DNA from 3 places in the Pseudarthrobacter sp. genome. Region 1 is predicted to be linked to each of the others. Evidence: riboswitches for the same ligand, from Rfam matches in the RefSeq annotation. Region 1 holds a riboswitch; each other region holds the start of a gene.
The links. Region 1 has a riboswitch for cyclic di-AMP ahead of V6M49_RS02550 (M23 family metallopeptidase). Riboswitches for the same ligand answer to the same signal wherever they lie in the genome.

Region 1 (4,461 bases):
ACGCGAAGTTCTTCTGCGGGGCGAAGTAGTAGACATCGGCCTCGGAGACGTCCACGTCCAGGCCGCCGGCTGCGGAGGTGGCGTCCACCAGGACCAGGGAACCGGCGTCGGCGCCCGCGACGCGCTTGACCGGAGCCGCGACACCCGTGGAGGTTTCGTTCTGCGGCCAGGCGTAGACATCCACGCCAGCCTCGGCGGCCGATACCGGGCGCGTGCCGGGCTCGGACTTGATGATGGAGGAGGCGTCCAGGAACGGGGCCTTGTTGGTGGCTGAGGCGAATTTGGAGCCGAACTCGCCGAAGGACAGGTGCTGGGCCTTCTTTTCCACCAGGCCGAAGCTGGCGACGTCCCAGAAAGCGGTGGAGCCGCCGACGCCGAGGACCACTTCGTAGCCTTCGGGGGCGCGGAAGAACTGGCTGAGGCCTTCACGGACGGAGCCCACGAGGTTCTTGACCGGAGCCTGGCGGTGGGAGGTGCCCAGGATGGTCTTGGACGCCGCTGAGAGCGCTTCGAGCTGCTCCGGCCTGACCTTGGAGGGTCCTGCGCCGAACCGTCCATCCTTTGGCAGGAGGTCGGCGGGAATAGTGATGCTGGTTTCGCTCACGGGGGCTCCAATTTCGGCATGGACGTGGCTCACGTCCGGGCGGTGGGGTGGCCGGTAGTCGGCGGTGACTGCATAAGGACCTCCCTTATTCTGCCTGAACCCTCGATTGGGCGGGGAACCGGGGCCGTCATAGTCCGGCCAATGAGACTCTTTGTCTCCGCCCGGGCATTATCCAGACAAATTCAAAATAGGCTAAGCTTTTTAGCGGACCTCGCCGCTGAGCGGGACGCGATACGGTGGGACAACGCAAGGTACTGCGCTCGAGGAGCTGAGCTGGATGACGGATCTGATCGATACTACGGAGATGTATCTTCGGACCATTTTGGAGCTTGAAGAAGAGAACATCGTTGCTCTTCGCGCACGCATCGCCGAACGGCTGCGGCATTCCGGACCCACGGTGTCCCAAACCATCGGCCGGATGGAACGCGACGGACTGGTCGTGGTCTCCGGAGACCGCCACCTGGAGCTCACGGAAGCCGGGCGGAAACGCGCTACGGAAGTGATGCGCAAGCACAGGCTCGCGGAACGGCTCCTGGCGGATGTGATTGGCCTGGACTGGGCCTATGTCCACGATGAAGCGTGCCGCTGGGAGCATGTGATGAGCGAACGCGTAGAGCAGCGCATCTACGAATTGCTCAACCACCCCACCGAGTCTCCGTACGGCAACCCCATCCCCGGGCTGGCCGCCCTGGGCGGGCCGGCGCCCGCGCTCCCAGACGCCGGTGTGATTAATCTCCTGGATGCGATGCAGGGCTACGGGCCAGCGTCGAACGTGACAGTCAGCCGGCTGGCTGAGCCCATCCAGGTGGAACCTGAGCTGCTGGTCCAGTTGGATGAAGGCGGGATCAGGCCCGGTGCCACGGTGTCCCTGGAGCGCGTAGGGGAGTACATTTCGGTGCGCGTTCCGGGAATCGAAGGGGCGCTCGAGCTGCCCCCGGAAGTGGCATCCCACGTCTTCGTTTCCGTCAGCTGACGGGAAGGCGGTCCGCCGTGTGGGGCCGCGCGTGGGGCCGTTCCATAGCGCAGCGACGCAAGGTTCCGCAAAGGTAACGGAATTGTTACTGTCCAAGTTAATCACCTATAGTTGAAACTCAGCGTCGATACAAAAGCGTTACCTGATCCGGAGCCGAGCTCTGCCAGCGGATCAGGTGCATCAGTCACCAACTGGCAGAGGCGGGGGAACCACAACCGGCAGTCGTAAGACTGCCTTGGGGTTAAGTCCGTCAGCAGCAAGCCTCTTCCAGCGAAGGATCCTCACGGGATATCTCTGCGCCAAGTGCTTGTCACGGCGGACCGGGTCTTTGAACTCTCTGACCCGAATCCGACAGCTAACTTCGCAGGCTACCCAGAGAGGAACATTCTTGACCACGCAATACTCCAGGGGCCGCCGTCGCGCGGTGGGTCCCGCCTCGGCGCCCAGAGTGGCCGAGGATTTCAGCGCGGAGAGGCCCCGCGACCCACAGCGGGAAGCCCGCCGCCGCCGGGGACCCTTCCGGCAGATGACGGATTTCGCCGCCGCCAGTGGCCTCGGCCAGAAGGCCGGCATCGCCCTGGCAGCAACAGGCCTGGCTCTCACTGTGACGGTTCCTGTGACCGGCCCCGTGATGGCCACTCCGGCACCCGGCCAGGCTGCATTAGCCGTTTCCGCTGCTCCGCAGCCCGAAGTGACCGCCGAAGCCGCCGCCCAAATTGATTTCAGCCGCTCGTCCGTGGTGACCCAGGGTGATCCCGACGGCAAGCTGAAGCAGCTGTTGAGCGCCCAGTCCGCGGGATCCATTACCCGCGCCGCCTCTGCCGGAAGCCTTGGCTCGCCGCTGGCCCAGCTGGTTACGGCCTCACCCTTCGGGTTCCGGGTCAGTCCCATCACCGGCGGCTCCGGCGACTTCCACCGCGGCCAGGACTACGTGGCACAGTGCGGAACCTCCGTCATGGCCGCTGCCAGCGGCACCGTGACCTTCGTTGGCTGGCACCAGTACGGCGGTGGCAACCGCGTGGTGGTGGATCACGGCAATGGCCTTGAAACCACCTACAACCACCTCTCCTCCGCCAGCGTCAAGGTAGGCCAGACGGTCAGCCGCGGCGACGTGGTTGCCCTCAGCGGCACCACGGGCGCGTCCACGGGCTGCCACCTCCACTTCGAGGTCCAGATCAATGGCGAAGTCGTCGACCCCACCGGCTGGCTCTGACCCAAATGATGGCCAACTCTCGAATCGTAGCAACATGCCGTGACCTGAATGTGACATTGGCTCGGAACTCCTGTAACGTCTAAAGCGCGTCAACTTTTCCGAAGTTGACGTTCTTGAGTGGATTGCCTAGCTCTGCCACCGCTCAAGGTCCGTTCGCATGACATCGTCTGGCAGGGGCGGGGGAACCAATTTTGGTCTTCGATTCTGAAGGCCTTGGGGTTAAGTCGCAAAGCTTCCACTGTGAAGCAGCGCGGCCGGGTGACTCCCATCCGAATCCGACAGCTCACCTCGCAGGCATTGGGAGAGGCTACCTTCGTGTCTTCACGCCATACTTCTGCGCGTCACCGCGCACAACCGGTTCGCACTAACCCCTTGGGCTCCGTGTCCAAGGCCGTCAGTGCCAATGCCGGGACCGTAGGTCGCCAGGCTGCTGTTATCGCAGCTGCATCAGGTCTGATCCTGAGCATGGGGCTTCCGGCCAACGCCGCGGATTCCACCGCCGGCGTTTCCGCCTCTACCGAGTCCGGTTCCGCGCAGACGGCACTTGCCGTCACTGCCGCGCCCACGGCTACCGTTTCCTTCGAACGCCCCGTCATCAAGACGACGCCGGCGCCGAAGGTTGAGAGGGTCCGCGCGCAGTCCACGGCTTCCGAAACCGGGGCTCAGGGTGCTGCCGCAACCGAGGCCGCGGCCTCCAAGCTCGCTGACACTGTCTCCTCTGCTGCTGCTTCGGGTCTGGCAGCACTTGCCTACACCGGTATCGGTCACCCCTACCTCTGGGGCGGCACCACTCCCAACGGCTGGGACTGCTCCGGCTTCACGCAGTGGGTCTACGCCCAGGCCGGCATCAGCATTCCCCGCACCAATGCCTGGACGGCCATGCGGCCCACCGCCACACCGGCTCCCGGTGACCTGGTCATGCAGAATGGCGGCGCCCACGTTGGCATTTACGTCGGCAACGGCATGATGATCAGCGCACTGAACCCGTCACAGGGCACGCTGCTCCACTCCGTGGCATCCACGGGCGGCGGATCCTTCTTCACGCTGGCCCCGTAGTTCCTGCAATCCAGCAGTTCCTGCAGCCCTGTGCTGCCGGAACCGATTCTTCGCTGGAGACTTTTCGCTAAATCCCCGTTCGGGATGTGCCGGCGTACCCCCAAGATGCCGGCGCCTCCAACGCCCTTGGACTGCCTACGCGGTCCTGAGGAAAACGAAAGAGAGAAATTAATGACTACACGTGCAACTGTTGCACGGCACCGCGCCGAGGTCACCAAGACCAACTCGCTGGCTGTCATTGCCAAGGCTGTCGGCGACAACGCCGGCGGCATGGGCCGCCAGGCTGCGGTTATCGCTGCTGCTTCCGGCCTTGTCCTGACCAGTGGTATCGCCGCGAACGCGGCAGACACCGGAGTCCAGCACGAAGGTGCTTCCGCTTCGAACCTTGAGGCTGAGGTTTCCGCTCCGGCCATCATTTCCGCTGCTTCCACCATTGCCATCTCCTACGAGAAGCCGGCCGTGACCACCACGCCCGCTCCGGTTGAGGCTCCCGAGCCGGTTGTTGAAGCTCCGGCTCCGGCCAAGGCCGCGGCAACCATCACGGTAGCGTCGGCCACTCCGGCTGCTCCCTCGGCTCCGGTCGCCGCCAGCGGCAAGGGTGCTGCCATCCTGTCC
Region 2 (4,461 bases), on a different contig from region 1:
GGCCCAGGACTTCGTGGACTCCGGACGCATCGCCATGAACGGGTATTGTTTCGGCGGCGGCATCACGTGGCAGGCGGCAACCGAGCTGGCCGGACTGAAGGCCACCGCCGCGTTCTATGGGCCGGCGCCGGACCTGAACAAGGTGCCGGCCATCAAGGCTGCGGCGTTCGGTGTGTATGCCGAACGCGACCAGCGGATCACCGGCGCGATGCCCGCCCTTCGTGACGCCTTGGTGGCTGCCGGGGTCCGCCACCAGATCACCGTCTACCCCGGCGTCGACCATGCCTTCCACAACGACACCGGCGAGCGCTACAACGAAACCCAAGCCACGGCTGCCTGGAACGACACCCTCGCCTGGTTCGGACAGCACGTCTGAGCAGCACGTCTGATCCGCCGCGGTCTGGGCTGTCCTGCCACGGGTAGTCTTGAAGCATGAGCACCGCAATCCCACTAACGCTCACCTTCGGCGGGCGTTTCGCCCGCGAACTCGGGGAGCTGGCGGTTCCCTGGCAGGCGGAGGAAGCACCTGACCCGCAGCTGCTGGTCCTGAACGAGCCGTTGGCCACCGAGCTGGGCTTCGACCCGTCCTGGCTGCGGACGCCCGAGGGGACGCGGCTGCTCATCGGCAACCAGATTCCTGACGGTGCCACACCCGTGGCCCAGGCCTATGCCGGCCACCAGTTCGGCGGCTACTCACCCCTGCTCGGCGACGGGCGGGCCCTCCTGCTGGGGGAGGTCACGGACATCCACGGGCAGCTTCGGGACATCCACCTCAAGGGCTCCGGCCGGACACCGTTCGCCCGCGCGGGTGACGGTCTCGCCGTCGTCGGTCCCATGCTGCGCGAGTACATCGTCAGCGAAGCCATGCACGCCATGGCCATCCCCACCACGAGGTCCCTCGCCGTGGTGGCCACGGGCCGGCCCGTCCGCCGCGAAACGATGCTGCCCGGGGCCGTGCTCACCCGGGTGGCCAGCAGCCACCTGCGGGTCGGCAGCTTCCAGTTCGCCCGCGTCAACGGCGAGGCGGACCTTCTGAGCCGTCTGGCGGATCATGCCATCAGCCGCCACTACCCGGACGCGGCGCTTGCCGACAAGCCCTATCTCGCGTTCTTCGAGGCGGTCATAGCCGCGCAGGCGTCCCTGGTGGCGCAATGGATGCTGGTGGGCTTCGTCCATGGCGTGATGAACACCGACAACATGGCCATCTCCGGCGAGACCATCGACTACGGTCCCTGCGCTTTTATGGACGCGTTCAACCCCGGCGCGGTCTACAGCTCCATCGACGCGGACGGGCGCTACGCCTACGCCAACCAGCCGGTCATCGCCGAATGGAACCTCACCCGGCTCGCTGAAGCACTCCTGCCCCTGCTCCATGAAGACCAGGACCAGGCCGTGGCGCTCGCCGTTGAATCCCTCGGCGGCTTCCGCGCCCTGTACAGCGTTGCCTGGTCGGCAGGCATGAAGTCCAAGCTTGGGCTGCGCCCGGACACGCACGACGACGTCGCGTCGTCCCTGGTGGACGGCGTGCTGGCGCTGCTCCAGGAAGGCCAGGTGGATTACACCTCCTTCTTCCGGGGCCTCGGCTCGGCGGCCCGCGGTACGCCGGAAACTACGCGGTCCATGTTTGCGAACCCCGAAGCCTTCGACGCCTGGGCCGCACGGTGGCTGGCCCTGGCGCCGGACGCGGACCTGATGGACCGGGTCAACCCCGTCTACATCCCCAGGAACCACCTGGTTGAAGAGGCTCTGGACTCGGCTATCGCCGGCGACCTGGACCCATTCAACCGGTTGGTGGACGTCCTGGCCGATCCGTACACGCAGCGCCCCGGGCTGGAACGCTACGCCGGCCCCGCCCCTGAAGACTTCGGGAGCTATCGGACCTTCTGCGGGACCTGAGAGAACACCAGGGATGGACGACGGCGGCGCGGGGCTGGGTGCCGCCCGCCGCCGTCGAGCATGGTCGGATCACGCTACGCGGACGAAGGACGCTCCGGCGAGCCAGCTGATCGAGTGCACTTCGGTTTTGTAACCGTCCACCCCGCCACTGACAACCTGGCCGTTGCCGGCGTAGACGCCCACATGGCCGGCCGTGATGACCAGGTCCCCTGCGGCCGGTGTGCCCACCACCGGGCCGTACTGGAAGAACTGGCCGGGAGCCAGGTCACCCACGCTTTTACCCACCGAGCGCAGCGCCTTCTCCACCATGGCGGTGCAGTCCTGCTGGATGCCGAGCTGGGAGTTGGCGGAAGCCAGGATGGCCGCGCCGAGCGAGCCGGCCGGAGCCTGGGCCGCCGGTGCGGACGTTGAGGCCAGCCTTATGCCGGTGTTGGTGGGGGAGGCCGGCGCCGCCGCGGGAGACGCTGCGGGAGCCGGTGCGGTGTAGCCGGCACCAGGGATCAGGATCTGGTCGCCGGGGTAGATGATGCTGGTCAGCGAGAGTCCGTTGGCGGCAAGGACGTCGTTGAGCGGGACGCCGTTGGCGGCGGAAATCTGGCCCAGCGTGTCACCCGAAACGACTGTGTGGACGTTGGCCGCGGCGGGGGCTGCTGCAGCGGAAGTCGAAGCAACAGCGGCCGGAGCCGCTGCCGCCGCACTGGTCTGGACCTGAGTGTTGGCAGTCCCGGAGTTGTCCGGGCCGTGGACGCCGGCCTGAGCCGGGACGCCAATGCTGAACAGCAGGCCGGATGCAGCAACAGCCACCAGGGCCGGCCGGCCAAACGTCAGGGGGTGTGTTTTGGCCGCAGTGGCCAGGCCAATGAGGACGGTAGAGCGGGCAGGAACCGCACGAAGGCGTGCGGCAGCGGAATTCTTGGACACGGTTGATCGCCTCTCCCATGCCTGCGGGGTGAGCTGTCGGGTTCGGGTCGGAGATACCCGGCCGGTAGCGCCGCCGCACGGGACGGAGCGATACCGACTTAACCCCAAGGCTTCGAAAAGCCGTGGAAACGTGGTTCCCCCGTCCCTGCCAGCTGGAAAGCGACTGGATCCCGGTCAGCGGCAGGGCTCGGCATACTGGCGGGAATGTCCCGGCTTGAGCCGGGCCACCGTTTGACCATAACTTCCAGTTATCGGCAATGTCACATTCCGGTAACGGAATGTAGGCGTGAAATCCACCCGCGCTTCATCTCGGATTCCCTCCCTCCTCGGTAACGATGTTGCAGGTCAGGCCCCGTAATCCGTATATGCCCGGTAAGCTCACCAACTATGTCCCGGATTGTTCAAAAAATGCGGCTGCCCGCCCTCGCCGGCCTGCTGGCGGTCGCCCTGGTGGGGTCGGCTGCGCTGCTTCCCTCGCATGCCGACGACGACGCGCCGCCCGGCGGGTATCCCTCGTGGCAAGACGTGCAGAACGCCAAGAAAAGCGAGGCCGGCAAAGCGGCAGAAGTCACCAGGATCAACGGGCTGCTGGGCGGACTCCAGGCTGAAGCAGAGGCGCTGGGCAATGCGGCCGTAACGTCCGCCGCGGAGTACGCCAAGGCCGAAGCGGCACTTCAGGCCGCCACTTCCACTGTGGACGCACTCACGGCCCAGACGGCACGCGCCGCGGCCGAACTGGGACAGTACAAGAAGGAAATCGGTGCTCTGGCGGCCCAATCGTACAAGACCGGTGGAACCAACATGGGTTTCTTCGTTGCCCTCGACGCCGTGCAGAACAACAGCATCCACGGCCTGAATATCGTCCAGATCGTCAGCGATAAGACTGCGGCCCTGGTCAACAAATCTGCAAGCGCCGAACGCATTTCCCGTGCCCTGGCCGATCAGGAGCAGGCGGCCAGGGCCGAGCGCGAGCGCCTGTCCGGCGAGGCCAGAACCAAGCTCGACGCCGCCCAATCCGCCCAGCAGGCCATGTCCCGGCAGATCGCGGAGCAGCAGGAGCACGGCCTGGAACTGACCGCGCAGCTGGCCTCCCTCAAAGGGACCACGGCTGCCGTGGAGGGGGAGTTCCGGCAGGGCCAGGTGGCCTTGGCCGCGTATGAAACGGCGCAGGCCGCCAAGCGGGCCGCGGCGCAGGAACAGGCACGCCAACAGGCGGAGGCGGCAGCCAAGGCGGCGGCCCTTGCCGCTGCACAGAAACCGGCTCCGGCCCCGCCTGCTGTACCGGGCGTGCCCGCCCCGCCTCCGGTCCCGAGCCCGACGCCGGTCCCGCCGCCCGTCGTCGTCGTGCCTTCCGTTCCGGGAGGCGCTGTCAACGACCCCGCGGGCGCCAAGAACTACGCGGCCGGGCAGCTCGGCGCCTACGGCTGGGGCCAGGACCAGTTTCCGTGCCTGGCGTCGCTGTGGACCAAGGAGTCGAACTGGCTGACCACTGCCACCAACCCGTACTCGGGCGCATACGGGATCGCCCAGTCGCTGCCGGCCAGCAAGTATGCCAGCGCCGGCAGCGACTGGCTCACGAGCTACCGGACCCAGGTCAATTGGGGCCTGTCCTATATCGCTGACCGCTACGGGTCACCGTGCGGC
Region 3 (4,461 bases), on a different contig from region 1:
CAGCGCTCCGGCGTTGCCGCGATGGACACTGCCGAACTTGTGGTGGGCGATCTTGTCCTCAACATCGACACCCGCGAAGTGACCCGTGCGGGCGACGCCCTCCAGCTCACCGCCACCCAGTTCGAGCTGCTCCGGTACCTCATGGAGAACCCCAAACGCGTCATCAGCAAAGCCCAGATCCTGGACCGCGTCTGGAACTATGACTTCGGCGGCCAGGCCAACATTGTGGAGCTCTACATCTCCTACCTGCGCAAGAAAGTGGATGCCTTGCACCCGCCCATGATCCATACCGTGCGGGGCGCCGGCTACGTCATCAAACCGGCTGAGTAACAGCTCCATGTCCTCGCCGCGAGCAACCCCAGCACCAGCCCGGAGCTGGCTGAAACCGGACACCTGGCATCTGCGCACGCGCCTGATCCTGTTGGCCATGGCCCTGCTGGTGGCCATCTGCGGCGCCGTGGGGCTGTTCAGTTACGCCTCCATGGATTCCTTTCTCACGGGTCAGCTGGATGAACAGCTGAGCCAGGCCGCCAAACTCTCGAACGGTCCGGGCCGCCCGCCCCTGGGCGGATTCAACGGCAGGCCGGACCCGCTTGACTCCCGCGGGCAGAGTGTCGGAACGCTGAATGCGCGGATCCTGAACGGCCAGATCCCCAGTGGCGGTTTCCTGGACTCGGACACCACACGCCTACCCCTCGACTCCGAGGACAAGCAGACCCTGCTGGCGCTGACGCAGAACGGCATCCCCGTGAACCGCTCGCTGTCCAACGGGGATTACCGGATTGTGGCCGTCCAAACCGGCTACGGCGATGTCCTTGTCACGGGCCTTCCGCTCGCCGCCAAGGAGAGCACGCTGGCATCGCTGGTGTGGACCTTTGTGTTTGTCTCCTTGGGCGGCCTGGCGCTGATCGGACTGGCAGGAACAGTGCTGATCCGGCGCACCATGAAGCCGCTGGAGCAGCTTTCCGAGGTGGCAACCCGGGTGGCCCGGCTCCGGCTGGACGCGGGCGAGGTGGCACTCGCGGTGCGCGTCCCGCCGTCGAACTCCAACCCCGGAACCGAAGTGGGCAGCGTAGGGCACGCCCTGAACCTGATGCTGGACAACGTCGCCAGTGCCCTCGAGGCGCGGCAGCGGAGCGAGACCAAGGTGCGGCAGTTCGTTGCCGACGCTTCCCATGAGCTGCGCACCCCGCTGACCGCCATCCGCGGGTACACGGAGCTGATGCGGATGACCGAGGACTTCACGCCGGACGGCCGGAAATCCCTGGCCCGGGTCCAAAGCCAGTCCGAACGCATGACCACCCTGGTGGAGGATCTGCTCCTGCTCGCCCGGCTCGATGAGGGCCAGCCCCTGAAGCTCAGCGAAGTTGACCTCACACAACTCGTGATCGAAACCGTCAGTGACGAGAAGGTCATCGCCCCGGACCACCAATGGCGCCTTGAACTGCCTGACGAGCCGCTCGCCGTCACGGGTGATGCATCCCAACTGCGTCAGGTGCTTGTCAACCTGCTATCCAATGCGCGCAAGCACACGCCGCCGGGAACCACCGTGGTCACCGCTGTCACGAAGTCTGCCAATGGCGGCGCAGCGGTGACGGTAACGGACGACGGCGGGGGCATCCCTGCGGAGTTCGTTGACCACGTTTTCTCCCGGTTTGCCCGCGCAGACGCGGCGCGCAAGGGTACGGCGCCGGCCTCGGGCGCCGGGGCGTCCGAAGGCACAAGTGGCTTGGGCCTGGCCATTGTCCAGTCGATCATGGAGGCCCATGGCGGGAGCGTGGAAGTGACATCACGGGCCGGACGGACGGAGTTCGCATTGCTCTTCCCTGCCGGCGCGCTGGCGCAACCCACTGACGCCCGAGCGCAGCAAGGCGACACACCATCGCCGTGATTCCCGTTACCAAAATGTGACTTAAGGTTCCAGCTCCTGTAGCGTCGATGACGTGTGGTTCCCGTTTGGGCCGCATATCCGGATGACGCCAAGCTCTGCCGCTTCCCGGATTCCGTTTTCAGAGGCAGAGGCGGGGGACCCACCGTCCCGGGCACCAAGTGCCCTTTGGGGTTAAGCCAACACGTGATTGTGCCGTGTGGCCGGATGCCCTCATCCGAACCCGACAGCTAACTCCGCAGGTGTGAGAGGCGATCCATCATGTCTGAATTCAAGGTACAAACGCGCCCGCAGGGCGACACAAAGTCCCACAGCCACCGCAAGCAGACGCGCTTCGGTGCAGCTATGTCCCCATTGTCCAAGGCCGCGCGGATTCCCTCCGTGGGCCAGCGCGTCGCGGTGTTCGCGACGGCGTGCGCCCTGCTGGTCGGCGTCAGCGCCGCGGCACACGCTTCCGAGTCTGCGTCGCTTGCGGCCAGCGCGGACCAGGCCGCCGAACAAGCCAGCGCCCAGTCGAAGCTGAGCTTCGAGACAGCCGAGATCCAGCCCCCGGCCTCCCCGGAAGCTGCGCCGGCCGAGATCAACGTCGCGCCCCAGGCCGCCGAACCGGCACCTGCCCCGGTCCCGGAGCCCGCTCCGGCTCCGGCCCCGGAACCTGCGCCCGCGCCTGTTGTGGCAGTCAACGACCCCGCAGGAGCGCAGGCCTACGCTGCTGGCCAGCTGGCGACGTACGGCTGGTCCGCTGACCAGATGCAGTGCCTGCAGACGCTGTGGACCAAGGAATCCGACTGGACCACCACGGCCACCAACGCCAGCAGCGGCGCGTACGGCATCGTCCAGTCATTGCCTGCTGAGAAGATGGCTAGCGCCGGTGCGGACTACATCACCAACTACCGCACGCAGATCAACTGGGGCCTGAACTACATCCAGGAGCGCTACCAGTCACCGTGCGGGGCGCTGAACTTCCACCTGTCGCACAACTGGTACTAGGCCGACCGAGCGGCGCCGGCGGATCACGAAAGTGATCCGCCGGCGTCAAAGCCGGAAAGAGTCAAAGCCGGAAAGAAATGAGCTGCCGTCCCGCGGCGTCCGTTTCCACGGAGGCCGTCACGGCACGGTAATCCGCGATATGCAGCACGCCTGCTGGCAATTCGCCCGCATTCGGACCCACGGCCACCGTCCGGATACCCGCAGCAACGCCTGCCGCGATTCCGGCGGGCGCATCCTCGAACACCACGGCGTCATCCGGTTTCACGCCCAGCAGCCCGGCGGCCATCAGATAGCCTTCCGGGTGCGGCTTGCCCCGTGTGACCAGGTCCGCCGTCACGGCCGTGGCCGGCATGTCCAGCCCGGCAGCGTCCATGCGGATGTCTGCCAGGGTCCTGTCCGCTGAAGTCACCAGCGCCACTGCCTGGGCCGGGAGGCTGCGAAGCAGGTCGGCAGCCCCCGGCAACGCGATGATACCGGCCGTCCGCACCCGTTCCATCGCACCCAGTTCCTCGGTGAGGGCCGCGACGTCCGCTCCCGCCGGCGCGAAACGGCGCACGGTATCGGCAGCCTGGACGCCGTGCGAAGTGCGCAGGATTTCGGCGATGTCCAGGCCGTACCGGGCCGCGAATTCTCCCCAGACCTCCTCCACTACTGCCGTGGAGTCCACCAGTGTGCCGTCCATATCGAAAAGGACGGCCCGGCAGGTCAGTGTTCGTGCGGCGGCAGGTGCTCGTGTGGCGGTAGGTGTGGGGATGTTCATGCTGCCTATTTTGCCTTAGGCGTTACCGGCTCAGGCGTCGCGACCCGGGCGCCGCCCTCAGGCGTCACGGCCCGGGATGTACTGCACCGCCCACTTGTTTCCGTCGGGATCCGCGAAGTAGACGAAGTGCCCCCAGTCCTGGATGTCGATGTCGCTGACCTCCACACCGTTGCCCTTGAGGTGGTCGTGGGCAGCCTGGATGTCGCTGACCACCATCTGCAGGCTTGGGGCTGTGCCCGGAGGGGCGTCATTGAGGCCCTCGCCAATACAAATGGAGCAGGCGGATCCCGGCGGGGTCAGCTGGACGAAACGAATGCCATCCATGGGCCGCTCGTCGAAATCCGGGTTGAATCCAACTTTGTTGACATAGAAATCCTTGGCCCGGTCCACGTCGGATACGGGCACAAAAACGAGTTCAAGTTTCCAGTCCATGCGCCACAGGCTAACGGCGGCGGCAGGAAAGCGGAAGACTTACATTCTGGAGCAGCCCGTACTAGCCGGCGATGCCGTACAGGCGGTCGCCGGCGTCGCCGAGCCCGGGAACGATGTAGGACTTCTCGTCGAGCCGTTCGTCAATGGAAGCCAGCACGATGGTCACGTTGGCCTCGGCCAGTTCCTCTTCGAGCTTGGCCAGGCCTTCCGGCGCGGCCAGGAGGCAAATGCACGTGACGTCTGAGGCGCCGCGCTTGAACAGGAACTTGATGGCTTCGCGCAGGGTTCCGCCGGTGGCAAGCATCGGATCCAGAACAAAGATCTGCCGGTCCGTCAGGTCCTCAGGGAGCCGCTCCGCGTACGTGATGATGTCCAGGGTTTCCTCATCGCG

Region 2: it holds a riboswitch for cyclic di-AMP, as region 1 does, so the genes downstream of both, V6M49_RS03775 (C40 family peptidase) here and V6M49_RS02550 (M23 family metallopeptidase) in region 1, are expected to answer to the same signal.
Region 3: it holds a riboswitch for cyclic di-AMP, as region 1 does, so the genes downstream of both, V6M49_RS08935 (hypothetical protein) here and V6M49_RS02550 (M23 family metallopeptidase) in region 1, are expected to answer to the same signal.

The regions. Positions count from the first base shown of each region.
Region 1 covers NZ_JAKFFD010000028.1:14,588-19,048, forward strand. The annotation lists gene serC (phosphoserine transaminase) at 1-604, opposite strand, end outside; gene V6M49_RS02545 (metal-dependent transcriptional regulator) at 882-1,577, shown strand; cyclic di-AMP (ydaO/yuaA leader) riboswitch at 1,744-1,962, shown strand; gene V6M49_RS02550 (M23 family metallopeptidase) at 1,966-2,790, shown strand; cyclic di-AMP (ydaO/yuaA leader) riboswitch at 2,939-3,101, shown strand; gene V6M49_RS02555 (C40 family peptidase) at 3,172-3,846, shown strand; gene V6M49_RS02560 (NlpC/P60 family protein) at 4,018-4,461, shown strand, end outside.
Region 2 covers NZ_JAKFFD010000038.1:55,087-59,547, reverse strand. The annotation lists gene V6M49_RS03785 (dienelactone hydrolase family protein) at 1-376, shown strand, start outside; gene V6M49_RS03780 (protein adenylyltransferase SelO) at 433-1,896, shown strand; gene V6M49_RS03775 (C40 family peptidase) at 1,966-2,817, opposite strand; cyclic di-AMP (ydaO/yuaA leader) riboswitch at 2,821-2,989, opposite strand; gene V6M49_RS03770 (lytic transglycosylase domain-containing protein) at 3,205-4,461, shown strand, end outside.
Region 3 covers NZ_JAKFFD010000113.1:6,695-11,155, reverse strand. The annotation lists gene V6M49_RS08945 (response regulator transcription factor) at 1-330, shown strand, start outside; gene V6M49_RS08940 (sensor histidine kinase) at 338-1,891, shown strand; cyclic di-AMP (ydaO/yuaA leader) riboswitch at 1,992-2,144, shown strand; gene V6M49_RS08935 (hypothetical protein) at 2,150-2,878, shown strand; gene V6M49_RS08930 (HAD-IA family hydrolase) at 2,940-3,638, opposite strand; gene V6M49_RS08925 (VOC family protein) at 3,696-4,070, opposite strand; gene upp (uracil phosphoribosyltransferase) at 4,132-4,461, opposite strand, start outside.